Regions from separate parts of the Nostoc sp. 'Peltigera membranacea cyanobiont' 232 genome, predicted to be linked through region 2. Evidence: riboswitches for the same ligand, from Rfam matches in the RefSeq annotation. Region 2 holds a riboswitch; the other holds the start of a gene.
The links. A riboswitch is a leader RNA that binds a small molecule or an ion and turns the genes downstream of it on or off. The one in region 2 is predicted to bind cobalamin.

Region 1: another riboswitch for cobalamin. It lies ahead of CDG79_RS19425 (DUF1636 family protein); the one in region 2 lies ahead of cobG (precorrin-3B synthase).

The regions. Positions count from the first base shown of each region.
Region 1 covers NZ_NOLK01000057.1:7-3,619, reverse strand. Annotated here, with positions in the region: gene CDG79_RS19440 (hypothetical protein) at 1-129, shown strand, start outside; gene CDG79_RS19435 (extracellular catalytic domain type 1 short-chain-length polyhydroxyalkanoate depolymerase) at 413-1,375, shown strand; gene CDG79_RS19430 (cobalt-precorrin-6A reductase) at 1,420-2,163, opposite strand; gene CDG79_RS19425 (DUF1636 family protein) at 2,163-2,582, opposite strand; cobalamin riboswitch at 2,605-2,768, opposite strand; tRNA gene CDG79_RS19420 (tRNA-Val) at 2,937-3,010, shown strand.
Region 2 covers NZ_NOLK01000044.1:58,299-61,911, forward strand. Annotated here, with positions in the region: gene cobG (precorrin-3B synthase) at 1-1,024, opposite strand, end outside; adenosylcobalamin-variant (AdoCbl-variant) riboswitch at 1,086-1,176, opposite strand; gene CDG79_RS16840 (thiol-disulfide oxidoreductase DCC family protein) at 1,439-1,852, shown strand; gene CDG79_RS16845 (LysR family transcriptional regulator) at 1,945-2,829, opposite strand; gene ilvD (dihydroxy-acid dehydratase) at 2,935-3,613, shown strand, end outside.

The sequences.
Region 1 (3,613 bases), on a different contig from region 2:
GTTGTCAGACCTGGTGTTCAGAGACATAATGTGATTAGCCGTTATGTTCACAAAAAGTTAATTCCTGGTCATTGGGAAAGAACAAGATACGGTCGTCGTTGGGTTCCTGCTCACTACGTAAGAGTTTAATATATCTGCTGCATTTAGTAGTGATGTTGTAATCGACTTCTTGCAAAAATACCAATTCTCTAAGAAGCTGCATTAAACTTCCCTCGATCAAACTTGGGGCAAAATTACCTTATTTGATGCAGTCTCACAAATAATCGGTATAAGTTTGATTACTTTTAGCTGATTAGCATGATTAAAACTAACACTTTAGAAAGAGTGTTAGTTTTAATTTTATCCTACTTCAGATAATAGACAAAATACACTAATTATAGTAAAAATATTCTTATCGAATGATTGAACGAACATGAATATATATCATAGCTGTCAATACTTTAAGAAAATTATTACTTCCTTACTTGTAATTAGTTTAGTAACAGCCTGCAATTCAATCCAAGCGGATGAAATACATACCTCTCAACCAAAAATATTGAGTGGTGATAATTATGGACAGATAAATAATCAAGGACGATTACGCACTTACTATCTTTACACTCCAAAATCTTACGATCCAAACCACCCAATGCCATTAGTTTTAGTATTTCATGGAGATGCTGGTAGTGGTCATTCGATTAGTGATGTTACGCGTTTTAATAATTTAGCAGAGCAAAAAGGATTTATTGTTGTTTATCCAGATGGAATTAATCAAAAATGGAGCCTTAGAGGTAATTCTCAAGGAAAGATAGATGATGTTTTATTTGTCAGTGCTTTAATCGATCATCTGAAGCAAGAAAGAAATATTGATAGTCATAAAATCTATGCCACTGGTTTTTCTAGAGGCGGAATACTTACCCAAGCTTTAGCATGTAAGCTATCTGATAAAATTGCCGCTTTTGCATCAGTAGCTGGCTCTCTTCCAGTTCGGCTCAAACCTAATTGCCAACCTCAGACTCCGATCTCAATGATGATCGTTAACGGTACAAACGATCGAGATGTTCGTTATGAAGGTGATGACCACACTCAACGAGGAGCGCTTGTTTCTATTTCAGACATGGTAAGCTTTTGGCGATCGCACGATCGATGTATTTCACCTAGCGCATCGCCACTGCTTTCTGACACGAACTCTAGCAAAAGCTCAAAAGTCAAAGCTACTCAGTACTCAAATTGTAGTGGCAACTCAGAGGTCTTACAGTTAGCTGTAGTAGATGGGGGACATTTTTGGCCTGGTGGTGCTTCAACCGATCCGAACCTAAATAAATTCAATGCTAAACTTGGCTTGAATGCCAGTCAGACCATTTGGGACTTTTTTCAACGCCACAGTTTATCTTAAGCTGACTAAAGAAAATTCCCGATCGAAGCTTTTGCCTGATTGTACTAATTGTGCAACTTGTCAAATAGCCATGCCAAAACAGCATCAACATCAGTAACTTGTTCTCCTGGCGGTATGGCTGGACGGTTTATTATAACAACCTTCACACCCAGTTCTCGCGCTGCAACAATTTTGGGCTTTGTGGCATCGCCCCCGCTATTTTTGCTCACGATGGTATCAATATTATTATCAATCAGGATTTGCCTTTCATTATTGAGGGTAAAGGGCCCGCGATCGCACAATATCCTTCCTGTGGGTACTAAAGCATCATCAGTGGGAGGGTCAATCATCCGCATCAGAAACCAAATTTTCTCTAGGTGAGCAAAGACGGCTAGTTCTTGCCTCCCAACTGTCAAAAATACTCGCTGTGCCTGGTTTTGCAGAGATATGGCGGCGGCTTCAACGCTGTCAACTTCAATCCAGCGATCGCCACTTTCTTTTTCCCAAGGCGGGCGAATTAACATTAGATGGGGTACTCCGACTTCAGTTGCAGCATCTGCCGCATTGAAGGAAATCTGACTCGCAAAAGGATGGGTTGCATCAATTAATAAGTCGATTTGCATTTGACGCAAATAGCTAGCCAATCCCACCACACCACCAAAGCCTCCAACCCTGAAATCGCCCAACGGAATTGATGGTTCACGGGTACGACCAGCTAGAGACGTGATTGCTTCTAACCCTTGAATAGTCGCCACTTTAGCAGCTAGTTCTGCGGCATCTCCCGTTCCACCCAGAATTAAAACGCGCATCATTGAGATAAAGGTGGAATCTTTGCCAAAATGCCTTTTTTCAGCGCTTCTGGCCGTTCTGACCAAGGTAGTAAACCATCTGTTTTGACATAGTATTGACTAGCGCATTCTAGTACCGCAGATGCACTACCATCAACGGCTAAATCGCCAAACAAATATGTTAATTTACCTTTGGCAGCAAAGGCAACTACACAAGAACGATTGCAAGCACTCATGCATTCAACTTCTTGAATTGGGAATTCATCTCGTAAGTTCCAATCTTGTGCAAGCTGCTGAAGTTGGTTTAGAAGTTTTTGACCACCACTTTCACCTAAGCGTTTTCCCTCTTGCCAAACGCTAGCACAAGTTTTGCAAACAAATAAAGTATGGTCAGCAACACCCAAGGGATTCGTTGGGGAAATATTTACAGTAGTAGTCATCTGTACCTCGCAGAGATGTGGAACTGTTAAATCTATTTCGGTGGGCATCCTGACTCACTCAATTTGGAATTTGAGATGTAATCTCAAATTGGTTCACAGTTGCTCCCAAGCGCCGGATTTGCACCGAACTTTCCCCGTTACCTCTGGTAGCTGCTCCCCACCAGAACCGAATGACCTTATCGATCATACACTAGGGTCATCTGAGAAAAGTTTCATCAATTGCGATCGACCCGGTTTTTGCCACAGATGGGAAATGACTCCTGAATTCTGTTTGATAATAAACTTCGCCTGATTTGGGTCTTTTTCTTGCTCGATTCAAGAAGTATATGCTAATATTTATAATCGTGTGGTTAAGGACGTATAGCTCAGTTGGTTAGAGCGCTACGTTGACATCGTAGAGGTCACTGGTTCGAATCCAGTTACGTCCATTCTAAATGTACAGTGACTAATTATTTGTCGTCGGTGACAGATTAATGTCGTTGGGACTAATTATCTGTCGTCGGGACAAATTGATGTCGTTTAACTGCCAGTGACAAATTAATGTCATTTATTTACAGATACTATAGCGATAATGTCAACGTAGCGCTCTCTTTCAACCCTCCCTAATAAAAATTATGATAACCCACCTAGTACCTGGCACGTTATTACAACATTTTTGTATGCGTGCGTAATAGTTTCAGATTTGGCTTTCAACCCACCCAGTACTTAGAGGGTTGTTGCCACGCTAGTATAGGCTTAGATTCTATCTAAATTAACTGGCAGCAGTCTTTCAACCCACCCAGTACCTGGAGGGTTGTTGGCACATATTCTCAGTCAAATGATCAGCATGATTAAATTCATTGCCAACAATCACCCAGTACCTGGAGGGTTGTTGGCACATATTCTCAGGGCAGTAAAAACAGCCTCCGAGCTAGGCTGTTGACTTTGTGCATTTTTCGGGAATTTTCGGGAAAATTATTCGTGTTATTTTTGTTTGACTTAAAGTGCCTGCTTCAGGCACTTTAAGTCAAAAACAGGCGACATATTTTTTG
Region 2 (3,613 bases):
CTAAAAAAGTAATTTCACTTTGGACATCATCAACCCATTGCTGAGGAATGTCTGCAATCAGCAAATTTTGCCAGGGAGTTAACCGAAGAGTGCCACTACCATATTTTGCTGCTAAATCTGCTAAACCCTTCATCTGTGTACTTTCCAATCGTCCCAGAGGTAATACGATACCAATATAAAATAAGCCTCGCTGACGTTGGGGATGGATACCAATATGCTGATACTTGCCCTCTCCTTGCAAAATAGTAGAGAATTCCTTTAGGGGTTGGGGGATTAGGTATTTTCCCGTTTCACCGTCCAAAAGCGGGAAAGGTAAACGTTGCTGAACTTCTTGGAGATAATTTTCACAACCCAAAGTATTCAATAACTCTAAGAGACGTAGCCGACGCTTATTTGTAGTATTAGTATGAGCTAGATAGACCTCTGCCAAAGCTGCCAAGACAGGTAAACATTGCTGTGGTGTTAACAAAATTCCCGTATTGCTAGGCGGTTGGCCCTTTGCGCCGACACTGAGATAAAGGCGAAAGTAAACATCAGCATTGACTAAGACAGCAGCAAATAGGATATCATTTAAGCGATCGCACACGCGAATTATTCCACCACCATCAAAGCAAACGCTAAATTTTGCCGATAGTCCTGAAAGCGCCGGATGTGCGGCAATATAATTATCCCAATCTTCCACAAAAGGGCGAGTGTCGATTAATTCTTGGGAGTCGATACCAGCAGTTGGGCTGGTCATAATATTACGGATATGGTCTACAACAGAATTGTGAGAACCCAATCCCATAAGCTGTAAGTGCTTCAAAACCTCGGCATTTATCCCCGTGCGGATCTCGCGGACTTGTAGGTTAGCTCGATTAGTCACATCCACATAGCCGCCACCGTACTGCTCTGCTATGTCTGCGATCGCATGGCACTGCTGAGTACTAATAATTCCACCTGGTATTCTAATGCGAGATAATATCCCATCGGCGGCGGGTGTAGCATAAAACAAGCCAGGACAAGTGGCAAATCTAGAAAGCAAATTTAGAACTCCTTCCCCGTGCGACGCAGGGAGTAGACGGTGATTGTGTCTTGATGACATCTTGAAAGTTGGCATTCTGACTTGGGCGATCCCATCACAGCTGCGGCACAGTCCCGGAATTTCACCGGAGTTTCCCAACTCCAAGCTTTAATAATTTAGCACGAGAAGGTAGTTAGAAAATTTAACATTTCAGAATTAGGGAACTCCAAAAAATAAATTATTCAATTTGTCTACTCAACTAGACTTCTTTCTTCCTTGTCTCCCTTGTCCCCCTTGTCCCTCTGCGACGGAATATTTTTTTACTTGGAAATCCCTTAGTGAGGCAAGAGCGATCGCTACGGTTTTCTAAGCTAGAATACCAAAGTTGTGTTTAGACAGATCCGACAAGTCAATTGCCAAAAAGCTCTTATTTCCATGAACTACTACGTAATCTACGACGGAAATTGTAATCTCTGCGTTACTTTAGTGCAATTGCTAGAAACCTTAGACAAGGGAAAGTTATTTCACTACGCTCCCATGCAAGATGAACAGACACTTTTAAAGTGGGGAATTACAGCCCAAGATTGCGAACAGGGAGTAATTTTAATTGATGGCAATGAACCTCAAAGACGTTGGCAAGGCAGTAACGCCGCAGAAGAAATTGGGCGGTTATTGCCAGTAGGAAGTATATTTGTAGATGCTTATCGAGCCTTACCGGGGATGAAATGGGCAGGCGATCGCTTTTACGAACAAATCCGCGATAATCGTTACACCATATTTGGTAAGCGTTCTAGTACTTATGAATCGGGATACTGTGCTGATGGAAACTGCAAGGAATCCAAGAGTTAGTTATTAAACACGATCGCAATGCTTCTATAAAACAGTTGCTTGCAACTCAAATCGCGCCTAAGCGTTGGGCGATCGCCTTTTTAACTGACTAATTAACCACAGACACTTGTCACAATTTGTAGAAACTCCCGTAAAACAGGTGTCATATCCTCTTGTCGCCACACTACAGCCGTTTCTACTAATGGTGTTTTTTCTTCTAAAACGCGATAAACCACACCAGCCCTTTGAAGATTTTGCAAAGAAGACGGTACGATCGCAATCCCCATTCCTGCTGACACTAGCCCGATAATTGTCTGCATTTGGATTGCTTCTTGAGTCACTTTTGGGCTAAAATTCCCTTGCTGACAAAGACTCAGGATTTGATCGTAAAGTCCAGGCCCCAAATAGCGGGGGAACATAATAAAATTTTCGTTCAAGAGCGATCGCACTGAAATATTTTCTTGTCTGGCTAAGAAATGAGTTTCTAGCAAAGCTACAATTAGTCCTTCCTGCTGAATACATTCTTGATTGAAAGTGTTGTCTTCCAAAGGTGGATGGGCAAAACCTACATGGATGCGGCGATTGAATAGCGCTTGTTCTTGCTGAGTTGTCGTTAATTCTTGCAATAGTAACTCTACCTCTGAAAACTGTTCTCGAAACCGTCGCAAAATCACAGGTAGCAAATCGTAAGTTACCAAGGTGGTGAAACCTACTCGGAGTTTTCCTTTCTCACCCCTACCTGTCCGTTGAGTCAGATCGATTGCCTTGGACAGTTGAGCGAACAATTGATAAGCTTCTTGCAAAAATACTTGTCCGGCTTCCGTTAGCTGCACCTGTCGTTTGGTTTTGCGTTGAAAAAGTTCTACTCCAAGGGATGCTTCTAGCTGTTGAATTTGCTGGCTTAAGGGCGGTTGAGCGATGTGAAGTCGCTCTGCGGCTTTACTAAAGTGGAGTTCCTCAGCTACAGCAATGAAGTAGCGCAGGTGTCGCAGTTCCATAGTTTTGATATTTTATAAGTCTCAAATACTCATAAATATATATTGGACATGTCAAAAATTGCTATCTATGATACTCATACATGGAAATCAGAGGATGATGTAACGATGTCGGAGAATTTGAGAAGCCAAGTTGTGACACAAGGCGTGCAGCGATCGCCAAATCGGGCTATGCTGCGGGCAGTTGGTTTTAAAGACGAAGATTTTAATAAAGCCATTGTCGGTATTGCCAACGGTTACAGTACAATCACTCCCTGTAATATGGGGATAAATCAACTGGCGCTCATAGCAGAGGCTGGGATTAAAACCGCCGGGGCGATGCCGCAAATGTTTGGCACCATTACCATCAGCGACGGGATTTCGATGGGAACCGAAGGGATGAAATATTCCCTCGTGTCGCGGGAAGTCATCGCTGATTCCATAGAAACCGCCTGTACCGGACAAAGTATGGATGGAGTACTAGCCATTGGCGGTTGTGATAAAAATATGCCAGGGGCAATGTTAGCGATCGCTCGGATGAATATTCCTGCTATATTCGTTTACGGTGGCACAATTAAACCCGGTCATTACAACGGACGCGATTTAACTGTTGTCAGTTCTTTTGAAGCAGTTGGCCAACACAGTGCTGGAAAAATTGACGACAAGGAACTATTAGAAGTTGAAAGTCGCGCTTGTCCTGGCGCTGGTTCCTGTGGGGGAATGTTCACAGCTAACACCATGTCTTCAGCATTTGAAGCAATGGGAATGAGTTTGCCCTATTCTTCGACAATGGCAGCCGAAGATGCCG